Regions from separate parts of the Mesorhizobium sp. M7A.F.Ca.CA.003.01.2.1 genome, predicted to be linked through region 3. Evidence: predicted binding sites of a transcription regulator. Region 3 holds the regulator's gene; each other region holds the start of a gene.
What was found. Region 3 encodes PhoB, which activates phosphate uptake and scavenging genes when phosphate is short. Its sites were predicted from a motif close to TGTCATNNANCTGTCAT; they were not measured.
Positions count from the first base shown of each region.

Region 1: EN969_RS01575 (esterase-like activity of phytase family protein) is a predicted target of PhoB. The motif match lies at 5,644-5,660, and genes of this name have one in related genera.
Region 2: EN969_RS06335 (acetoacetate decarboxylase) is a predicted target of PhoB. The motif match lies at 5,336-5,352, and genes of this name have one in related genera.

Region 1 covers NZ_RZRA01000012.1:11,662-19,116, forward strand. Annotated here, with positions in the region: gene EN969_RS01555 (TMEM175 family protein) at 1-341, opposite strand, end outside; gene EN969_RS01560 (SH3 domain-containing protein) at 582-983, shown strand; gene EN969_RS01565 (MFS transporter) at 1,168-2,379, shown strand; gene EN969_RS01570 (MATE family efflux transporter) at 2,414-3,874, opposite strand; gene EN969_RS01575 (esterase-like activity of phytase family protein) at 4,050-5,528, opposite strand; partial or broken gene EN969_RS01580 (FAD-dependent oxidoreductase) at 5,774-7,455, shown strand, end outside.
Region 2 covers NZ_RZRA01000091.1:1,504-8,958, forward strand. Annotated here, with positions in the region: gene EN969_RS06310 (pyruvate dehydrogenase complex dihydrolipoamide acetyltransferase) at 1-649, opposite strand, end outside; gene EN969_RS06315 (alpha-ketoacid dehydrogenase subunit beta) at 653-1,651, opposite strand; gene EN969_RS06320 (thiamine pyrophosphate-dependent dehydrogenase E1 component subunit alpha) at 1,651-2,679, opposite strand; gene EN969_RS06325 (NAD(P)H-dependent oxidoreductase) at 2,682-4,010, opposite strand; gene EN969_RS06330 (3-hydroxybutyrate dehydrogenase) at 4,472-5,260, opposite strand; gene EN969_RS06335 (acetoacetate decarboxylase) at 5,484-6,230, shown strand; gene EN969_RS06340 (patatin-like phospholipase family protein) at 6,278-7,438, shown strand.
Region 3 covers NZ_RZRA01000036.1:56-7,510, reverse strand. Annotated here, with positions in the region: gene EN969_RS03315 (ATP-binding cassette domain-containing protein) at 28-828, opposite strand; gene EN969_RS03310 (sugar ABC transporter permease) at 840-2,192, opposite strand; gene xylF (D-xylose ABC transporter substrate-binding protein) at 2,335-3,375, opposite strand; gene EN969_RS03300 (ROK family protein) at 3,645-4,892, shown strand; gene phoB (phosphate regulon transcriptional regulator PhoB) at 4,909-5,598, opposite strand; gene phoU (phosphate signaling complex protein PhoU) at 5,615-6,322, opposite strand; gene pstB (phosphate ABC transporter ATP-binding protein PstB) at 6,349-7,167, opposite strand; partial or broken gene EN969_RS03280 (ABC transporter permease subunit) at 7,185-7,455, opposite strand, start outside.

The DNA.
Region 1 (7,455 bases), on a different contig from region 3:
AGCGCGAGGTCGGTGCCATAGACTGCTACCGGCACCGGCGCAAAGTGGTTCTCGCCCATGAAGGCTGTGGTCACCGGCATCAGCGACAGCCAGAACAGCAGATTGAGGTTCGCCCACAGCACGCGCCCGTCGACCCGCTGAACGGTGTGGAACATGTTGTGCAGATTGTTCCAGTAGATGCCGACATTGATGAAGGACAGCACGTAGCAGAAGAAGATCGGCCACAACGGCACCAAGGCGGAGAAATCCTCGCCATGCGGCACTTTCAACTCAAGCACCATGATGGTGATGATGATAGCCACGACGCCATCGGTGAATGCCTCGACCCTGCCTTTGCCCATGGATCCCACCTTTGCCCGCGATGAATTGTCGAAAGAGAGTAACGCTAGCGGATGTTGAGGAGCCAATAAATGGCAACCGCGAAATTCCTCAACCATGTCCAAGGAAAATCCGGCATCAGTCCCGCTGGCCAGGACGGTTACGGCCGCCCACCTGTTGACTTTTCTTGGCTTGGCCGCTCCTCTTGCAGGGCAGTCTTGGCCGAAGCAGATGAACGGCCGGGATTCGAATGGAGGGGACTGATGAGATTTCGTTTTCTGCTTGTGGCCGCGACCATCCTGGCCGCGGTGTTCGGGACGTCCGCCGCGGCCTTCGCCTACAGCGCTCACACCTCGACCAACCTCAACGTCCGCAGCGGGCCGGGAGCGGGATACGCCAAAGTGGGAACGCTGCCCGCCGGCTTCAGGGTCAATGTCACCGGCTGCCAGCCGGGCTGGTGTAGAATCCATGGCGGCGGCGTGAGCGGCTGGGCCAGCGCCGGTTATCTTGAACGCTCCCAGATCGTTCGCCCGCCAATCATCATCGTGCGTCCGCCGCATCGGCCGCCACACTGGCACAAGCCGCACCGTCCTCCGCACCATCGGCCGCCGCACAGGCCGCGTCCCGGCAAGTGCAAGATCGCGCCCGGCTTTGCTTGCAGGTAACGCCGACCGGTTGAACGATAGATGACGGATCGGAGCCGCTGGCCCCGATCCGAGCCTGTTCAGCCGGCGGACATCCCGCTCAAGCAATGTCCACCGTGCTGTCAGGAGCCTGCCTGTCGGTTGGAACGTCGTGGATGAAACCGCGTTAGATCCTCGATCCCCGAAATTGGTGACGAGGTTGGCCATGGCCATTCGCGATTTTGCGCATACGCACGAAGGGGCAGGTGGCGATGCTCTCGCAATCCCCACCGTCGCCGCGATGATTGCGGTGCTGTTTGCCGGCAGCACGGTGCTGACGCCGCTCTACATCGTCTACAAGCAGCAATTCGGCTTTTCACAAATCACCCTGACGCTGATCTACGCCGTGTATGTCGTCGGCAATCTGGCGGCACTTCTGATGTTGGGCAGCGTCTCCGATATTGTCGGACGCCGGCCCGCGAGCCTGGCGGCCATGCTCGTCGCCATCGTCAGTGCGCTTGTCTTCCTGTTTGCCGTAAACGTCGTCTCGCTCGACGTCGCCCGCATCCTGAGCGGGCTTGGCATCGGCGTCGGCGCGGGGACCGGAACCGCGTGGATTGCCGAGCTTCTTCCCGGCGCGGACAAGTCGCGCGCCAGTGTGATTGCCACCAGCACCAATTTCCTCGGCCTCGGCCTCGGCGCACTGATTTCGGGATTTCTGGCTGAATACGAGCCATGGCCGTTGCGGCTGATCTTCATCGTCTATCTGGCAGCACTTGTGGTGGTGACGATCCTGGTCTGGCGCACTCGCGAAACGGTGTCGAAGCCGGGCGGCCTCGGGGGGATCTCCTGGCGGCCGCGACTTTCCGTCCCGGAGGAAATCCGTGCGCGCTTCGTCGCGCCGGCGGTGACCGGCTTCGGCGCGATGGCGCTGGTCGGGTTCTACGCCGCGTTGGCGCCGAGCATCCTGGCGCAGCAGCTGCATGAGACCAACCATGCCGTCGCCGGCGCGCTGTTCTTCGAGCTGGCGATCGTCACCGCGATCAGCATTGTCGTTCTGATGCACATGAAGAGCAATAAGGCGATGCTGGCTGCGCTGGCATTGATGATCCCAAGCGTCTTGTTGGTGGTGGCGGCGCAGATATTGGCCTCGATGGCACTGATGGTTGCTGCGACGGCCTGTTGCGGCGTTGCGGCGGCGCTTGGTTACCGTGGCGGCCTGCAAGTGGTGAACGAGATCGCGCCCAAGGATCGTCGCGCCGAAGTGGTGTCCAGCTTCTTCATCTGCTGCTTTGTCGGCAACGCCTTGCCCGTCATCGGCATCGGCATCGTTTCGACCTATGCCAGTCCCGTCGCTGCCAGCCTGGCGTTCGCCGGCATGATCGTGGTGTTTGCGTTGGTGGCGCTGGCTTTTGGGCTGAAACAACAACGGCGTTGAGGGCCTGGAGCGGTCCAGCGGAACCGGGTTGGCTTCAGCCGTTCGGTGTTTCAGGCGAAAGATGCGCGCGTCCGCGCGGCACGCCAAGACCGGTGTCCGGCGGCTCGCCGGCGGCCGGCCTGTCCTCGATCATGTGCGTGGTGCGCCAGCGGCCGAAACGATAGTAGGCCGCCGCCAGTACAAGCGAGCTGATCGAACCCGCCGGGAAGCTCCACCACAACGCTTCCTCGCCGATCACGCCACGCATGAAATAGGCAAAGCCGGTGCGCACGACCAGCACCGAAATGACCAGGATGATCAGCGGCGGCATCACGGCACCCGTGGCTCGTACGGTGGCAAACAGCACGATGGTTATGCCGAACAGGATGAACGACCACGAGGCGACATTGTTGATGTGGACGGCGATGTCGATCGCCGCGCTGTCGCGGCTCAGGAACAGGCTCAGCACCGAACGGTCGAAAACCGACAGCACGGCAACCAGTGCGCCGGTCAGGACGAGGTTGAAGCCGACGCCTGAGGCGGCGATGCGGCCGATCCGGTCCCAGCGCCCGGCGCCGACATTCTGTGCCGCCATCGAGGACACCGCGGCGCCGATGGCGAGCGCCGGCATCTGGATGTAGGTCCACAGCTGGGCGGCGATGCCGTAGGCGGCGGCGACCTGTGAGCCGTAGGAATTGACGATGCCCATCACCGTCAGTGCCGCCGCCGAAATGACGATCATCTGCAGGCCCATCGGCACGCCCTTGAAGACGACGATGCGCAGCAAGGTGGGATCGGGCCGCAGCAGAGCGAGGTTGGCGCCGGCCAGCCGCAGCGGATGCTTGCGCACATAGAGCACGATCAGGATGGCGATCACGCTAACCGTCTGGCCGATCAGCGTGGACGTGGCGGAGCCCGCGATGCCGAGTTCGGGAAACGGTCCGATGCCGGCGATGAGCAATGGGTTGAGCACGATGTCGAGGACGACGGCCAGCGCCATGAAGAAGAAGGGGGTGCGTGAATCGCCGGCACCGCGCAGCACGGTCATGACGAAGGACAGAAGGTTCATCATCGGCACGGCGACGAAGATGATGCGCAGATAGGAGCGCGCCAGCGGCAAGGCGTCGGCCGGTGTGCCGAGCGTGTTGAGAATGGCGTCAACCCAGATCCAGCCGCAGACCGCGAAGACAACCGAGACGAGGAAGAAGAACGTCGCGCTGGTGCCGACAATGCGGCGCGCCTCGGGCAGGTCGCGGGCACCGACCGACTGGGCCACCAGGATGGTGGCCGCCATGCCGATGCCGAACACAGTGCCGAGGATCAGGAACAGGACGAGGTTGGCATTAGAGGTGGCGGTCAGCGCCGATTCGCCGAGAAAACGGCCGACCCAGACGGCGTTGATCGAGCCGTTGAGCGACTGCAGCACGTTGGAGCCGAGCACCGGCAGGGCGAACAGCAGAAGCGTGCGCGGGATCGGGCCGCTGGTCAGGTCGCCGGTGCGCCGGCGCGCGGGCATTTTTTCGTCCATGGCGGGCAACTCGGCGGATGGTGATTTGGATCCAGTCCACGATGATATCGCAGGCGGGACCGAGATGCACCCTTGCGAACGCGCGGCTGAAAGGCCGCTGCCCCGTTCATGCCTGCCGCGAGCCCAGCGGACGCGCCAAGCGCGCCCGCCCGTGCAGTGGCCGTTACTTCCCGGCGAGACCCGGCAGCGTGACCTGATAGACCAGGAACATGGTGTCGACATCGGCGCCGTCTTCCGCCTTGTAGGGTGCGCCGACCTGAAAACCGTCCTGGGCGAGGAAGTCGTTGTCGTTGGCGACGAACAGGAAGTAGTCGTCGGGCAGCTTCGGATCGAGAACGCTGACCACCGACATCGCCTCCCACTTCTCCGACAGGTTGTTCTTGTCGTTCGGCGCGCCATTGTGCAGGCCGAAGCGGCCGAGTTCGCCCTTGTCGTTGATGTCGATGAACGGCGTCAGCTTGGCCGGCATCACCGACGGGTCGAGCACGCCCTTGGGCGCCAGCGGCTTGTCGGCGGCATCGAAGGCGCCGCCGGCGATGTCGGTCGCGGCCGAGACGTCGACGACGAAGATCTGGCGCACCAGCGAGGTGTCGCCCTTCAGCCCCTGGCCGTTGCCGCTGTCGCGCGCCAGCATCAGGAAGGTCTTGTCGGAGAGCGCCACGATCTCGCTCTGCGCGGCGATCTTGGTCTTGCCCTTGGCATCCTTGAACACCGGCAACGGCACGACATACTCATGCGCCAGTTTGAGGTGGGCGAGGTCGGACGCGTCATAGACCAGCGCACGCGTGTTCTGGCGCGTCGCGGGCGAATCGCCGCCATCCTGCCGGGGCGCCGATTGCAGCACCGCGATCAGGAACTTGCCGTCCGGCGTCATCGCCATTCCCTCCAGGCCCTGGTTGTTCTGGCGGCCGGTCTCGGGGTCCTTCGGATCGGGCTCGGCGGCACCGGGTCCCGGATTGTCCGAGGCGAAGTTCGGCGTGCCGTGGCGCATCGGCACGAAGGCGGCCGGTGGCTGGGTTGCCGACAGCAGATGCCCGTCGGCGGAAAACCGATAGATGTTCGGGCCGTATTCGTCGGAGATGAACATCGAACCATCGGGCAGCCGCACGATCGCCTCGTTGTCGAGCGCCAGCTTGCCATTGTCGGCTTGCGGCAGGATCGGCATGTCGCCGCTTGCCGCGCGCACGCCGTTGAGTGGGTCGAGGCCTGTGGCATCAGCCCCCTTGTCGTCGGTGAGAAGCATGGTGTCGGCGAGCGTTGCCTTGACGCCCGTCTGCTCCTGGCCGGCAGCAGGTGCCGCGCCCGGTGCGACCGGAGCAAATTCGATGGCGATCGTGTTGAGGCGCGGCCGGTAGTTGGTGGTGCCGACGACATTGTAGCCACGGTCCGGCAACAGCCAGAGCGAACCCCTGTAGCCGGCGGTGTCATGCGTCCAGCCTGATGCGTCGATCGCCATGCCGGAACCCGAGCCGAAGGTCTCGCCGAACTTGTCGCGCTGAGCGGCCGGGATGCGGCCGACGCCGACCAGCCCCTTGTTGACGAGGCCGCCGACGGTCGCGGTGCTGTCGGCGAGCGCCGGCGCCAAGGCGGTGAACAAGGCCAGCGCGACGCCAAGCGACGCGGGTCGATACAGGTGCTTCATGGATAATCCTCTTTGTGACGGATGTGCCGGAGCGGCCGGGGGACGAAAAACTGAAAGAGGTACGACATCGATGATGTTGCGCAAGCCTCCCCGAAACGCGGTCTACGGCGCGAACATGATGCTTGCGTGACAGCGCGCAGTGCATGCCGGCGGTCGACGAAAAACGATGCGCGCGCGCCGGCACTGGACACTTATGTCCAGTGGATATATACTCCAGTCTTCGGACCAACCGTGGAGGGGAAGCCTTGAAGTCGCACTACCGCGCAGTCGTCATCGGAGGTGGCGTGGTCGGAGCCTCGGTGCTCTATCACCTGACGCGGTTCGGCTGGAGCGATGTGGCGCTGATCGAGCGCGCAGAACTGACGGCCGGTTCGACCTGGCACGCGGCGGCAGGCTTCCATGCGCTCAACGCCGATCCCAACGTGGCGGCGCTGCAGGACTACACCATCAATCTCTACCGGGAGATCGAGGCCGAATCCGGCTGGGATATCGGCCTGCACATGACGGGCGGCGTCAACATCGCCAGCGATCCCGCGCGCTGGGAGTGGCTGAAATCAGCCTGGGCCGTGTTCCAGTCGGTCGGCATCGAGACCGCGCGCCTGGTCACGCCCGACGAGATCAAGGCGATCTGCCCGATCGTCGACGTCAACGGTGTTCTTGGCGGCCTGCATGATTCCAACGAAGGCCATCTCGACCCGTACGGTACCACGCATGCCTATGCGGGTGCTGCGAAGAAGCGCGGCGCCGACATCATCTTGCGCAACCGGGTCGTCGAGCTGAAAGCACGTGCCGACGGGCGCTGGGACGTCATCACCGAGCAGGGCACCATCATCGCCGAGCATGTCGTCAATGCCGGCGGGCTGTGGGCGAAGCAGCTCGGCCGCATGGCCGGCGTCGACCTGCCGGTGACGCCGATGGAGCACCACTATTTCATCACCGATGACATTCCGGAGATCGCAGCACTTGACAGGGAAATCGGCATCGCCGTCGATCTCGACGGCTTTTCATACCTGCGGCAGGAGCGCAAGGGTGTGCTGCTTGGCGTCTATGAGCAGAACCCAAAGCACTGGAACATGGACGGAGCGCCGTGGGATTACGGCATAGAGCTGATCCCGGAAGACATCGACCGCATCAGCCCGGAACTCGCCAAGGCGCATGAGCGCTTCCCTTGCCTGGCGACGGCCGGTATCCGCAAATGGGTCAACGGCGCCTTCACCTTCACGCCGGACGGCAATCCGATTGTCGGGCCGGTGCGCGGCCTGAAGAACTACTGGGTCGCCTGCGGCGTCATGGCCGGTTTCAGCCAGGGCGGCGGCGTCGGCAAGTCGCTGGCCGAATGGATGATTTTCGGCGAACCGCAGGCCGACATCTTCGGCATGGATATCGCTCGCTACGGTGCCTTCGCCGCCAACCGCGAATATCTCAGGCAGACGACGCGCCAGTTCTATTCGCGCCGGTTCGTCATGACCTTTCCCAATGAACGGCTGCCCGCCGGCCGGCCGCTGAAACGCCCCGGCGCCTATGACGGCATGAGCGCGGCGGGATGCGAATGGACGGCTTCCTGGGGGCTGGAAATCCCGGCCTATTTCGCGCCGATGGGATTTGCCGAGAGCACGACGCTGCGGCGCTCCAACGCCTTCGACATCGTCGGCGAGGAGGCGCTGCAGGTGCGGCGCGCCGCCGGCCTCGTCGATATCTCGGCCTATGCGCGCTATGCGGTGTCGGGGCTGGGTGCGGAGGCGTGGCTCGACCGGCTGCTCGCCTGCCGATTGCCGAAGGCGGGGCGGGCCGGCCTGGCGCCGATGCTCGGCCATGACGGACGGCTGAAGGGCGACCTCACCGTCTTCAACTGGGGCGGCGGCTCTTATTGGCTGATGGGCTCCTACTATCTCCGGGAATTCCATATGCGCTGGTTCGAGAGCCATGC
Region 2 (7,455 bases), on a different contig from region 3:
ACATCGCCTTTACCGGCGCGGCAGGAGCAGCAGCCGGCACGCCAGCCGGAGCCTTGGCGGCAGGCGCCGTCTGGGCGCCGCCACCGGCAATGGCCGCGTCGACATCGGCCCTCACCACCCGGCCATACGGGCCGGTGCCAGATACGGTCGAGAGGTTCAGGCCGGCCTCACGGGCCAGGCGCCGGGCAAGCGGTGTTGCACGGCCGGCCGATGGCGATTGGCCGATCTCCGCCCTTGTGGGGGAGATGCCAAGTGGCGGCAAAGAGGGTAGGGCAGAGGGGTGCGTGACAGAATGAGACGTTGGCGCGACAGCGCCCCCCTCTGTCGACTTCGTCGACATCTCCCCCGCGGGGGGGGAGATTGGCGCCTTGTCCTGCTTGGCCGCAGCAGCATCAGCCCCATAGGCCTCACCGTCGGCATAGATCCACGCCACGGCAGCGCCGACCGCAATATCGACACCCTCTTTGCCGGTGACATCGCGCAGGACGCCGCTGGCCGGCGCATCGATTTCCATCGCCGCCTTGTCGGTCTCGATCTCGAACAGCACATCGCCCTTCTTGACGTGCGCGCCCTCCTCGGCAAACCAGCGCGAGATCTGTCCGGTCGCCATGTCCATGTCGACCTTGGGAAGAATGACTTCGGTCGGCATGGTCTAGCGGACCCCTTTCACGAGGTCGCGCGCGGCGGTGATGATGTCCGGAATTTGCGGCACCGTCGCCTTCTCGAGTTCCGGATTGTAGGGGATCGGCGTTTCGGCGCCGCCCAGCCGCACGATCGGCGCGTCGAGATAGTCGAACGCTTCGCTCTCGGCGATCATGGCGCTGACCTCGGCGCCGATGCCCAGCGTCTTGACCGCTTCGTAGACGCATAGCAGCCGCGACGTCTTCTTGACGCTGTCGATGACGGTCTGCTTGTCCATCGGCCGGATGGTCCGGAGATCGACGACTTCGACGTCGATGCCTTCGCTCTCCAGCACGGCTGCCGCGTCGAGCGCCTTCTGCACCATGATCGAGGTGGCGACGATGGTGAGATCCCGGCCTTCGCGGCGGATATCGGCCTTGCCGATCGGCACGGTGTAATAGCCTTCGGGCACCGGTCCCTTCATCTTGTAGAGCAGCTTGTGCTCGAAGATCATGACCGGATCGGGATCGGCGACCGCCGCCAAAAGCATGCCCTTGGCATCATAGGGGGTCGCCGGCTGGATGACTTTCAGACCCGGCACATGGCCGAGCCAGGCTTCGAGGCTCTGGCTGTGCTGAGCCGCCGCACCGGTGCCGGAACCGGCGGGAAAGCGCATCACCACGGGAACAGAAACCTCGCCGCCCAGCATGAAGCGCATCTTGGCCGCCTGGTTGACAATCTGCTCCATGGCAAGCGTGGCGAAATCGGAAAACTGGAACTCGAAGATCGGCCGCATGCCGGTGAGCGCAGCCCCAACCGCAACGCCCGCGCCGCCCAGTTCCGAAATCGGCGTGTCGATGACGCGGTCAGCGCCGTAACGTTCGACCAGGTCGCCGGTGACCTGGAAGGCGCCGCCATAGACGCCGATATCCTCGCCCATCAGGAAAACGCGCTCGTCCATGTCCATGGCGATCGCCATGGCCTCCTGGATCGCCTGGGCGTAGCTCAGTTCACGCACCATCGCGTCCATCACGCCTGCTCCGTATACACGTAATTTCCCGTCTCGCTGATATCGGGCGATGGGCTCGCCTTGGCGAACTCGATGCCCTCGGCGATCTCTTGCGCCACGGCATCGCGAATGGCCTCGATGCCCTTGTCGTCGATGAAGCCGAATTCCCTGAGCTCGCTTTCGAACAGGGTGATCGGATCGCGGTTCGACATCCAGTCCTCGATCTCTTCCTTGGTGCGATAGCGGTTGCGGTCGCTCTTGGAATGGCCGCGATGGCGATAGGTCTTGGACTCGATCAGCGTCGGCCCCTCGCCGGCGCGGGCTCGGGCAACAGCCTGATGAGACGCCTCGGCGACCTCGGAGAAGATGTTGCCGTTGACGATGACGCCGGGCATCGAATAGGCGGCGGCGCGCTCGGCGATGTTCTTGACCGCGGTCGAGCGGGCTGTCGATGTCGACATGCCGTAGCCATTGTTCTCGCAGACGAAAATGACAGGCAGCTTCCAGACCGCCGCCATGTTTAGCGCCTCGTGGAAAGCGCCTTCATTGTTGGCGCCATCGCCGAAGAACGAGACCACGACCTTGCCGGTCTTCATCATCTTGGAGGACAATGCCGCCCCCACGGCGATCGGGATACCACCACCGACGATGCCATTGGCGCCGAGATTGCCCTTGCCGACATCGGCGATGTGCATCGAGCCGCCACGGCCCTTGCAGTAGCCTGTGGTCTTGCCGAAGAACTCGGCGAACATGCGCTTGACCTCGGCGCCCTTGGCAATGCAGTGGCCGTGACCGCGATGCGTCGAGGTGATCTGGTCATCCTCGGCAAGCGGCATGCAGATGCCCATGGCGCTGGCTTCCTGGCCGATCGACAAATGCATGGTGCCATGGATGAGGCCGCGCGTGTAGCACTCCTCCGCGCCCTCTTCGAAGCGGCGGATCAGGTACATCTTGTGGAGCACCTGCTTGAGCTGCTCGGCGCTGTACTGGCGGTAGACGAAGGGCAGATTGGCGCGACTGTCAGTGACGGCTTTGCTGGCTGTGGCCATGATCACGCTCCCACGGTCCCATAGACGAGCTTGTCCTGGCGAGCGCGCAGTTCGGCGATCTTGGAGCCCGCCGCGGGCGCTGCATTCGCGTAGGTTATGAGTTCGCCCTTCTTGATCGGCGCGGTGACCGAGCCGCCCTGCAGCAGGCCGCAGGGAATGGCCTTGGCGGCGCGCGCTTCAGGCGTCGTCATGATCCAGGCGCGGTAGCAATATTCGCCGATCGCATCGAGCTTCTCGCCGGGCTTCATGTCCTTCTTGGCCACGGCGGCCACTTCGGCCACCGGCTTGGCCAGCGGCACCATGTCGGCCTTGCCGTAGAGCACGACGCGCGCGCAGGTCAGCGGCACCTCGAGCGAGGTCAGGTGATAGGGACGATGGAAAGTGAAATACGGGCCTTTGCCCATCTTCAGATCTTCCATGCGCTCGGAGATGCGCGGATGCGACATGTCGGCAACGACGAAGACGCCGGGCGCGACACCCTTGCCGATCGAATAGTCGACGACGCCGACCTTCGACAGAACGCCGCCATCCTTCTGCGGCACCAGCACCTTGGACAGTTCGCCAAGCGTCGCCGCCGGGCCATGCATGCCAGCCTTGTCTGGAACCAGGCCGGTGGCATTGGCGATTGCCGCCATCTCGACCATGGTCTTGGAGCCGTCGACGAATTCGACCAGCATGCGGACATTCATGTGCCGGCGCTTGGCTTCCTCCTCATAGTCCGGGGGAATAGCGTCGATGTTGAGCGGATTGTTCTTGCCCTTGCCGGCGGCAACGATCGGGTGACCCATGGCCGAGACGAACTCGATCAGCTCCATGCAGGAGGACGGCTCATCGCCGGCGCCCAGTGAATAGGTGACGCCGAGCCGGTCGGCCTCGCTTTTCAGATAGGCGCCGATGGTGACGTCGGCCTCGACATTCATCATCACCAGATGCTTGCCATGCTCCATGGCGCGCAGCCCGATCTCGGCGCCAACGGCGGGAACCCCGGTGGCATCGATGACGACGTCGATCAGATCATTGTTGATGACAAGGTCGGCGTCGTTGGTGACCGCGACCTTGCCGGCTTCCATCGCCGACGTCATAGCCGAAGCATTCGACACTTCGCGCGCATGCCCGGTTTCCTGGAAAGCGATATCGACGGCCTTGCTGGCAGCCGGCAGGTTCAGTTCGGAAATGGCGCCGATCTCGATGCCCGACATATGGGCGACACGAGTGACGATGTCGGTTCCCATCTCGCCCGAGCCGATCAGGCCGATGCGGATAGGCTTGCCCGACTTTGCGCGTTCCTCGAGATCGCGGGCAAGACCCGTCAACGAAACATTGGAAGCCATACCGCTCGTTCCTCCCATAATGCAGGCTTGTTCGATTGCCTGACGGGTATTGAACATCTGTATTTCTGTCAAGACTAATGTCCATATTCCCGTGCTTTTTCGGACACTTTCACCGTAGTCCGGCGGGACGAGAAAGAGGCTGGGAAACCCGATGCCGCGCAGTCGCCGTCAGTGCGCGGATGGGCATCGGTTGGGATCGTTCAGCTCAGCCAACGGCGCAGCCTGTTGCGCTGCCGTGCAATAGGCCGGCACATGCGACTGGCGGCATCTTGGCCCTCGCGGGAAGTCCTGCTCAGTGCCCCGCGAAGCCTGCCGGAGGCGGGCAACCCGCCGCGTCGATCGCAAAATCATGGAAATGCACGACCACGCCATCCGCATCGATTAAGATCACGGCATAGCCGGGTGCTTTTCTGCCAGCGCCCAGCGGCACCAGCAGGCAAACGGAACGCTTGGATTACCCTCTACTGTGCCGTCCAGCCGCCATCCATCGGCAAGGTTGTGCCGGTGACCTGCCTGGCCGCGTCCGAACACAGGAACAGCGTCAGCGCGGCGAGCTCGTCGACGGTGACGAATTCCTTGGTCGGCTGGGCGGCGAGCAGCACATCGTGCTTGACCTGTTCCTCGGTCATGCCGCGCGCCTTCATCGTGTCGGGAATCTGCCTTTCGACCAGCGGCGTCCAGACATAGCCCGGCGCGATCGCATTGACGGTGACGCCGTCGAGCGCTGCTTCGAGCGCTACCGTCTTGGTGAGGCCCGCAATGCCGTGCTTGGCCGACACATAGGCCGACTTGAACGGCGAGGCGACCAGCGCATGCGCCGAGGCGGTGTTGATGATACGGCCCCATTTGCGCGTCTTCATGCCCGGCAGTGCCGCCTTGATGGCGTAGAACGCGGCGAGCAAATTGATGCGGATGATGGCTTCCCACTTGTCATCGGGAAACTCCTCGATCGGCGCGACATGCTGGATGCCGGCATTGTTGACCAGGATATCGAGACTGCCGAAGGCAGCCTCGGCCTCATGCACCATGGCGCTGACCGCCGCGCCATCCATCATGTTGGCACCGGAGTAGCGGCACTTGACGCCGAAATCCTTCTCGATGCCGGCGCGCTCGTGCTCGATGGCAGCCGCATCGCCAAGGCCGTTGATGGTGACATTGGCGCCTTCCACGGCAAAGGCGCGGGCGATGGCCAAGCCGATGCCGCTGGTCGAGCCGGTGACGAGGGCGTTCTTCGAAGACAGGAAACCCATGATGATCTCGCAAGAGGTGGGAGGGAACGAACGGGGCCGCCTTTGTGCGCCGCACCATGACAGTGCCATAGCCATATGTCGGTGCGATTACAGGGTTGAGACGGCCGTCGACAGGCCCCTTGGGCGGCTGTCAGGCGGCTGACACGGCACTGTCATGGTGCCGTGCAACATAATCCGGAGCGCATTCGCGCAGTCATTCCTGAACCAAAATGGGGCTACAGCCTTGCAGATCGCCGATGTCGTGAAGCGCGCCTATGCGATGCCGCTGACCAACCCCTCCTTTCCGCCCGGGCCGTACCGTTTCTTCAACCGCGAATACGTCATCATCACCTACCGCACGACGCGCGAGGCGCTAGAGGCTGTCGTGCCGGAGCCGCTGGAGATCGACGAGCCGCTGGTCAAATACGAATTCATCCGCATGCCTGACTCGACCGGTTTCGGCGACTACACCGAGACCGGCCAGGTCATCCCGGTGCGCTACAAGGGCCAGCACGGCGCCTACGTCCATTCGATGTATCTCGACGACGACGCGCCGATCGCCGGCGGCCGCGAACTGTGGGGCTTTCCCAAGAAGCTTGCCAATCCCAAGATCGTGCATGAAGGCGAGGTCATCGTCGGCACGCTGCACTATGGCAGCGTTCTGTGCGCCACCGGCACGATGGGCTACAAGCACAAGAAAGCCGATCACGGCTCTGTCCTCGCTTCGCTGGCCGCGCCCAATTTCCTGATCAAGATCGTCCCGCATGTCGACGGCACGCCGCGCATCTGCGAACTGGTCCGCTACCACCTCACCGACATCACGCTGAAGGAAGCCTGGACAGCGCCCGCCGCACTCGATTTGCGGCCGCACGTCATGGCCGACGTGGCGCGGCTGCCGGTGCTCGACATCGTATCCGCCGTCCACTTCACCGCCGACCTGACGCTTGGGCTGGGCGAAGTGGTTCACGATTATCTCGCCGACCGCACCTGAGCTGCACAAGCCTTTCAGAGCCCAAACAGAAGTCGGAGACCAAAGCCGTGCTCGAACGCAATCGCAACAAGGAGGCCACCGCCACCATCGCGGAGATCTCGGCGCAGTATGACCGCGTCGCGCTGGTGTTTCAGGGAGGCGGCGCGCTCGGCGCCTACCAGGCTGGGGTGTACCAGGCATTGGCAGAGGCCGGCTGCGAGCCGAGCTGGCTTTCCGGCGTGTCGATCGGCGCCATCAATGCGGCGATCATCGCCGGCAATGAATCGAGCCGCCGGCTGCAGCGCCTCGAGCAATTCTGGCAGACGATTTCGGGTCGCAAGATCTGGGCCTATACGCCGGAAGGCGACATCTACCGTGATATCCGCAATCGCACCAGTTCGTGGATGACCATGGTCATGGGGCAGCCGGGCTTCTTCAAGCCGCGCAATCCTAACCCCTGGATGGAGCAGCCCGGCGCCGAGGGCGCCACCAGCTTCTACGACACGGCCGAGCTGAAGGAGACGCTGCAAAGCCTGATCGACTTCGACATCCTCAACGACGGCAAGAAGCGGTTGAGCGTCGGCGCGGTCAACGTCCGGACCGGCAACTTCGTCTATTTCGACACCGACAAGGTCCGCATCGAACCGGAGCACATCATGGCCAGCGGCGCGCTGCCGCCGGCGTTCCCGTCGATCCGCATCGAAGGCGAATATTACTGGGACGGCGGCATCGTCTCCAACACGCCGCTGCAATATCTGCTCGACCAGGAAGAGGACCGTTCCTCGCTGGTTTTCCAGGTCGACCTGTTCAGCGCGCGAGGCGTCCTGCCGCGCAGCATGCCGGACGTGCTGTCGCGCCACAAGGACATCATGTATTCAAGCCGCACACGGCAAAACACCGACAATTTCAAACGCATCCACGGTCTCAAGATGCGCCTGCTCGATGCACTGAAACGGGTGCCGAAGGAGTTGCGGACGCCGGCCGAGGAAGCGCTGATCGAGGACTATTCGGACGCCGGCACCGTCAACATCGTGCACCTGATCTATCAGCACAAGGGCTATGAGGGTCACGCCAAGGACTATGAGTTCTCAGGCACCTCGATGCGCGAGCATTGGGAGACAGGGTTGGAGGACACGCAGCGCACCTTGCGCCATCGTGAGTGGCTGACGATGCCGACCAATGTCGACGGTGTGGCCATCCATGACCTGCATCGCGAAGACCCGACGTAGCCAGGCCGGTTATGCCC
Region 3 (7,455 bases):
GTCCGGCAACCGCGATCTGGCTTGATCTCAGGCCGCGATCTTCAGCGCGCCCGGTCCGGGAATGGCGCCTGGCGGGCATTTGCCCAGAATGATCATGCCCAGCACCTCGTCCTGGGTGACATCAGTGGTGCGGGCGGTGCCGACCACCTGGCCGTTCTTCATGACGCAGACCCGGTCGGCAAGCTCGAACACATCGTGGATGTCGTGGCTGATCAGGAAGATGCCGATGCCGTCGGACTTCAGCTGCTTGACCAGTTCGCCGACCTGCGTCGTTTCCTGCGGACCAAGTGCGGCCGTCGGCTCGTCCATGATCAGGATGCGGGCGTTGAACAGGATCGCACGCGCGATCGCCACCGATTGCCGCTGGCCGCCCGACAGCTTGATCACCGGCTCCTTGAAACGCTGGAACCGGGGATTGAGCCGACCCATCACCTTGCGCGCCTCGGCCTCCATGGCAACGTCGTCGAGCGTGCCCCAGGCGGTCATCAACTCGCGGCCGAGGAACAGATTGGCGGCGGCGTCGACATTGTCGGCCAACGCCAGCGTCTGGTAGATCGTCTCGATGCCGTATTTCTTGGCGTCGCGCGGGTTGGAGATCGATGCCTCCTCGCCGTTGACGAAGATCTGGCCCGAATCGCGCTTGTAGGCGCCGGACAGGATCTTGATCAATGTCGACTTGCCGGCGCCATTATGGCCGAGCAGCGCCACGACCTCGCCGGGGAAAAGATCGATCGAGGCGTCGTCGACGGCGCGGATGCCGCCAAACGCGATCGAGATGTTCCTCATGTCGATCAGCGCGGTGGCTGCAGGAGCAGTCTTGTCAGTCATGGCATGCCCTCCTAGACGCGCTTGCGATAGACGGTGTCGAGCCACACGGCGATCACCAGTACGGCGCCGACGACGATGCTCTGCAGCGGCGAGTCGACACCAAGCAGCACCATGCCGGACTGCAGCGATTGCATCAGCAGGGCGCCGAGCATGGCGCCGATGATCGTTCCCGACCCGCCGGCTAGCGACGTGCCACCGATCACGGCGGCTGCAATGACGAGCAGCTCGTCGAGCGTTCCAAGCACGTTGGTGGCCGAATTCTGCCGGGCCGAGGAGATCGCCGCGGCAATCGTGGCCAGCACGCCCATGATCATGAACACCTTCATGGTGATCCAGCGCGTGTTGATGCCGGCGAGATTGGCCGCCTCGGGATTGCCGCCGATGGCGAAGACATAGCGGCCGAAACGGGTGCGGTTGGTGATGAAGGTCATGACCAGCCCGACGGCGACCGCCATCAGCACCGGTATGGCGATACCGTGGGCGATGAACAGGCCGCCTTCGGGAACGGTGATGTTGTTGGCGGCCGCATATCTGTTCACGATGCCGATCGGCCAGGGGTAGGAGTTGGCGAGCCAGACCGCACCCATGATGGCGCCGCAGGTGACGACACCGAGCAGCGCCTCGGCCCAGATCGGACGTAGCGGAAAACGGAAACGCTTGCGCTGCACCCGCCCGTTGAACAGCCCAAACACCACGGCGAGGCAGGCGACGATCCCGACAACCCAGCTCCAGGTTGCGCCGATCGATCCCGCCGGCCCGCCGCCCATCAGCTGAAAGGTGGCGTTAAGCGGCGCCACGGTCTGGCCTGATGTGACCCACCAGGCAGCACCGCGCCAGACCAGCAGGCCGCCCAGCGTCACGATAAAGGCGGGCACTTCGAGATAGGCGATGACGAAGCCTTGAAAGGCGCCGATCAACAGGCCGAGCGCCAGGCCGATGACCAGCGCCAGGGCCCAGATCCACGGATTGCCGAGTTCGAGCCCGACAAAACGCACCAGGAAATGCACCTGGGCAAATCCCATCACCATGCCGATCAGGCCCTCGGCGGAACCGACCGACAGGTCGATGTTGCGCATGACGATGACCAGCACCATGCCGCAGGCCATGATGGCGACCGCGGATGTCTGCACCGACAGGTTCCACAGATTGCGCGGCGTGAGAAAGGTGCGGCTGTCGAAATCGAGCGGGTTGACGCCGAGGCGCAGGCTGGAAATGACATGCAGCCCAATCCAGATGACCAGCAGCGCGCCGATCATGCCGAGCATCCGGGTGTCGATCTCGGTCGCCTTCAGGAACCGGGCGACGGCGCCGAGTTCCGACGCGCGCGCCGTATCGGCCTGCGGGTTGGACGTCGTGTCGGTCATGATTTCCTCCCACCGGCTGGCCGTCTGACGCGCATGCCGGAGCCCAGCCTAGAAGCTATCCGCATGATGCGGAAACACAATTCTTTGAGAAAACGCCGCGGCTTTTGGGCCGCGGCGTTCAGATATTTCGAAGTGGTCCGGATCAGTTACAGGCCGCGACGGTGCCGGCAGCGACACCCGCGCAGACTTCGTCCTTCTTGATCCAGCCAGCGTCGATGACGACGTTGAGATTGTCCTTGGTGATGGCAACCGGAGTCAGGAACAGCGACTTGACGGTGTTGCCGCCCGGCGTCGTGAAGTCCTTGGCGCCGGCGATGTCGCTCGTCTTCTTGCCGTCGGCCAGTTGCGAGGCGATCTCGGCGGCATTCTTGCCGAGCTCGCGCGCGTCCTTCCACACCGACACGGTTTGCGTGCCCAGGGCGATGCGGTTCAGCGCGGCGTGGTCGCCGTCCTGCCCCGAGACCGGCACGGTGCCGGCCAAGCCTTGAGCCGTCAGCGCCGCGACGACGCCACCGGCAGTGCCGTCATTGGCCGCGACCACCGCGTCGACCTTGTTGTCGTTGGCGGTCAGGAACTGTTCCATGTTCTTCTGGGCGTTGGCGGGCAGCCAGCCATCCGTGTAGGCTTCGCCGACATTCTTGATCTTGCCGCTGTCAATGGCTTCCTTGAGCACTTCCATCGAGCCCGAGAACAGGAAGTCGGCATTGGGATCGGCACCGGAGCCCTTGATGAAGACGTAGTTGCCTTCCGGCTTGACCTTGAACACTTCGCGGGCCTGCATGCGGCCGACTTCCTTGTTGTCGAAGGTCAGATAGAAAACATCCTTGTTCTCGATCAACCGGTCATAGCCGACGACCGGAATGCCTTCGTCCAGGGCTTTCTGCACGGCCGGGCCGATGGCCGAAGCATCCTGCGCCAGGATGATCAGGGAATTGGCGCCCTGCGAGATCAGGCTTTCGACGTCCGTAAGCTGCTTGCCGGGATTGGACTGCGCATCGGCGGAGATGTACTTGTCGCCGGCGGCCTCGATCGCCGTCTTCATGGCGGCCTCGTCGGTCTTCCAGCGTTCCTCCTGGAAGTTGGACCACGAAACGCCGACGACTTTGTCCTTCGCCTGCGCGACAGACGCGAGCGTCAGCGACATGGCGGCACCCGCCAGGATGGCGGCTGTGAATCTTTTCATATTATCCTCCCTGCGCCGCGTATGGCGCGACCAAACTGGCCCGAAGGCCGGCACAAAGGCCCTATTTTTTCGAGCCTCGAAAAAATACTGGGCCAACGCCCGAACGCTGTCAACATCGATTCTGATGGATTTTGATGTCGTTTCGAATTTTTTTCGGGCCTCGGAATAAATAAATGACACGGCGCGCGGCTTCTGCCAGTATTTGACCGCGTCACCGACAGCGTTCCAGGGCAGGAAGAACCGCGGCGACCGGGAGGATATGAAAGAGCATGTCGGTCGGAATCCGCCACGACGATTTGCGCCGCCGCAACCGCGCGATGGTGATCGCGGCGGTGCGCCGCGCCGGACAGCCGTCGCGCACCGAGATCGCCGCAACCACAAGCCTCAGCCATTCGACGATCTCGGCGATCTCATCCGACCTGATCGTCGAAGGTATCCTGACCGAAAGCAAGCCGAGCGAGGCCGGCTCGCTCAAACGCGGCCGTCCGCAGGTCGGCCTCAGCCTCAATCCGGAAGCGGCCGCGGTAATGACCGTGGTGCTGTCGCTGAACTTCCTCTCGGTCGCCGTCATCGACTATGCCGGCCAGGTAATATCCGAGGAACAGCGCCGGCTCGACACGCTGACGATGTCGCGCGACTCGCTGATCGGTGAGTGCACGGCAATCGTGCGGCGCCGCCTGGAAGATCCCGACCTGGACGTGCGCAGCATCGCCCGTATCGCGCTGGCCGTCCAGGGCATCACCGACACCCGTGCCCGCGCCATGCTGTGGTCGCCGATCACGCCGCACACCGACATCGCCTTCGCCGACATATTCGAAGACGAGTTCGGCATCCCAGCCATTATGGAGAACGATTGCAACATGATGGCGGTGGCGCTGCGCTGGCGCGACCCCGATCGTTACCGCGACGATTTCATCGCTATCCTTTTGTCGCACGGCATCGGCATGGGGCTGGTGCTGAAGGGCGAATTGTTCACCGGCACCCATTCCTCGGGCGGCGAATTCGGCCACATGATTCATCGGCCGAACGGGGCGCTGTGTCGCTGCGGACGGCGCGGCTGCGTCGAAGCCTATGCCGGCAATTATGCCATCTGGCGCAACGCGCGGCAGATGGGCGAGGATGCAGAACCCGTCGCCGATGTCAGCGATGCCGACATGCGCGCCCTGGCTGCCGCCGCCCGCGAAAGGGACGGACCCGAACGGGAAGCCTATCGCAAGGCCGGCGAAGCGCTCGGCTACGGCCTCGGCAGCCTGTTCGCGCTGATCGATCCGGCGCCGGTCGCCATGGTCGGCGTCAGCGCCGCCGCCTTCGACCTGATCGAGCCGGCATTGCGGCAAGCGATTGCCCAGACCGCCGGCGGCCAGCATTCCAAGTCGATTTCCTTCGACACCGAGCCGAACGAACTGCCGCTGATCCGCGAAGGCTGCGCCATGCGGGCGCTAATCTTCGTCGATCAGGAGATTTTTGCGCCGGGCGTGCAGGCGAGATCCGGTCTCGGCGGCAAGAACGTGGCGTGAGTTCAAACGAGGGAGTTCAGTCCTCGCGAATGGCGTAACCCGCCCCACGGATGGTGCGGATGACATCGGGCATACGGCCGTTGTTGACCGCCTTGCGCAGCCGGCCGACATGCACATCGACCGTGCGTTCGTCGATGTAGATCGTCTCGCCCCAGACATTGTCGAGCAGTTGGCTGCGCGAGAACACGCGGCCTGGATGGCGCATCATGAATTCAAGCAGGCGGAATTCCGTCGGCCCGAGCCGGATTTCGCTCTTCTTGCGATAGACACGGTGCGATTCGCGATCGAGCACGATATCGCCGACCTTGAGCACGCTGGACAGCACTTCCGGCTTGGCCCGGCGCAGCAGCGCCTTGACCCTGGCCATGAACTCCGGCGTCGAGAAAGGCTTGACCAGATAGTCGTCGGCACCGGTCGAGAGGCCGCGCACGCGGTCGCTTTCCTCGCCTCGCGCGGTCAGCATGATGATCGGCAGCCGCTCGGTCTCGGGACGCATCCTTAGCCGGCGGCAGAGTTCGATACCGGAAACCGCAGGCACCATCCAGTCGAGCACCAGAAGGTCTGGAACGTTCTCCTGCAGCCGGATTTCGGCCTCGTCGCCGCGCGTCACCACCTCGACCTGGTAACCTTCGGATTCGAGATTGTAGCGGAGCAGCACGCCTAGCGGCTCCTCATCCTCCACCACCATGATGCGTGGCGCGATCATCGGCTGGTCACCCCTGTCATGCCGCTGGCGCGGACATTGCCGTCTCGTCCTGCTTCGGACGGTTGGCTGGCAACTGCGTGCCGGTCAAAACATAATAGGCATTTTCGGCGATGTTGGTCACGTGGTCGCCGATCCGCTCGAGGTTCTTGGCGCAAAACAACAGGTGCGTGCACGCCGTGATGTTGCGCGGATCTTCCATCATGTAGGTCAGAAGTTCGCGGAACACCGATGTGTATTTGACGTCGATGCGTTCATCATTGTTTCTGAGCGTGGCAAGCGCTGCCGCGTCAGCGGCGGCATACTCGTCGACGACCCCCTGCACCTGGATCAGCACCAGCTGCGCCATTGCGTCGATCGAATGCGAAAGGTCGTGCGGCGTGACGCTCAGCCCGACAGTGCCGACGCGCTTGGCGATGTTCTTGGCAAGGTCGCCGATGCGCTCGAGGTCGCCGGCCATGCGGATCGAACCGACCACCGCACGCAGATCGTTGGCCATTGGCTGGCGCTTGGCGATCAGCGTGATGGCACGATCGTCCAGCTCGCGCTGGCGTGCATCCATGATGGCGTCGTCGGAAACCACCCGCTGCGCCAGCGCATTGTCCGAATTGAGCAAAGCCCTGGTCGAGCCACCGACCATCGAGCGGGCGAGATCGCCCATGTCGCGGATCAGCTGGCTGATCTGCTCCAGATCCTCATCGAAAGATGCAACGGTATGTTCACCCATGATCTTCGTCCCTCATATGCCAGAGATCAGCCGAACCGGCCGGTGATGTAGTCCTGGGTGCGTTTGTCGTCGGGGGTGGTGAACATCTTGTCGGTGGCGCCCTCCTCGACCAGATAGCCAAGATGGAACATCGCGGTGCGCTGCGACACGCGCGCTGCCTGCTGCATCGAATGGGTGACGATGACGATCGTATAGTTCTGACGCAGTTCGTCGATCAGTTCCTCGACGCGAGCGGTGGCGATCGGGTCGAGCGCCGAACACGGTTCGTCCATCAGGATCACCTCGGGCGACACGGCGATGGCGCGTGCAATGCACAGGCGCTGCTGCTGGCCACCGGAAAGACCCGTGCCAGGTTCCTGCAAACGGTCCTTGACCTCGTTCCAGATCGCCGCCTTCTTCAGGCTGGACTCGACGATCTGATCCATGTCGGCCTTGCGCTTGGCCAATCCGTGGATGCGCGGACCATAGGCGACGTTCTCGTAGATCGACTTTGGGAACGGATTGGGTTTCTGGAACACCATGCCGACGCGCGCCCTGAGTTCGACGACATCGATGTTCTTGTCGTAGATGTCCTCTTCGTCGAGCGTGATCTTGCCGGTTACCCGTGCTGAATCGATGGTGTCGTTCATGCGGTTGAGGCAGCGCAGGAAGGTGGACTTGCCGCAGCCGGAGGGGCCGATCAGCGCCGTCACCTGGTTCAGGCGGACGTCGAGATCGACGTCGAACAGCGCCTGCTTCTCGCCGTAGAACACGCCGACCTTGTCGCCGCGCATTTTTATCACTTCGTTCGACTTCATCTTGTCGCCCACTGCGTTTTCAAGGGACTGTTCGGTCATGATGTTCATACCAAAATGCCTTTTTTCTACCAGCGCCGCTCGAACCGACGCCGAAGCACGATCGCGGTGATGTTCATGGCCATGAGGAAGACGAGCAGGATGATGATGGCGCCGGACATACGCTCGACGAAGGCGCGTTCGGCCTCGTTCGCCCACATATAGATCTGCACCGGCAGCGCGGTGGCCGGATCGAAAGGCGTCGTCGGTGGATCGGCGACGAAGGCGACCATGCCGATCAACAGCAGCGGCGCGGTTTCGCCGAGCGCGCGCGCAAGACCGATGATGGTGCCGGTGAGG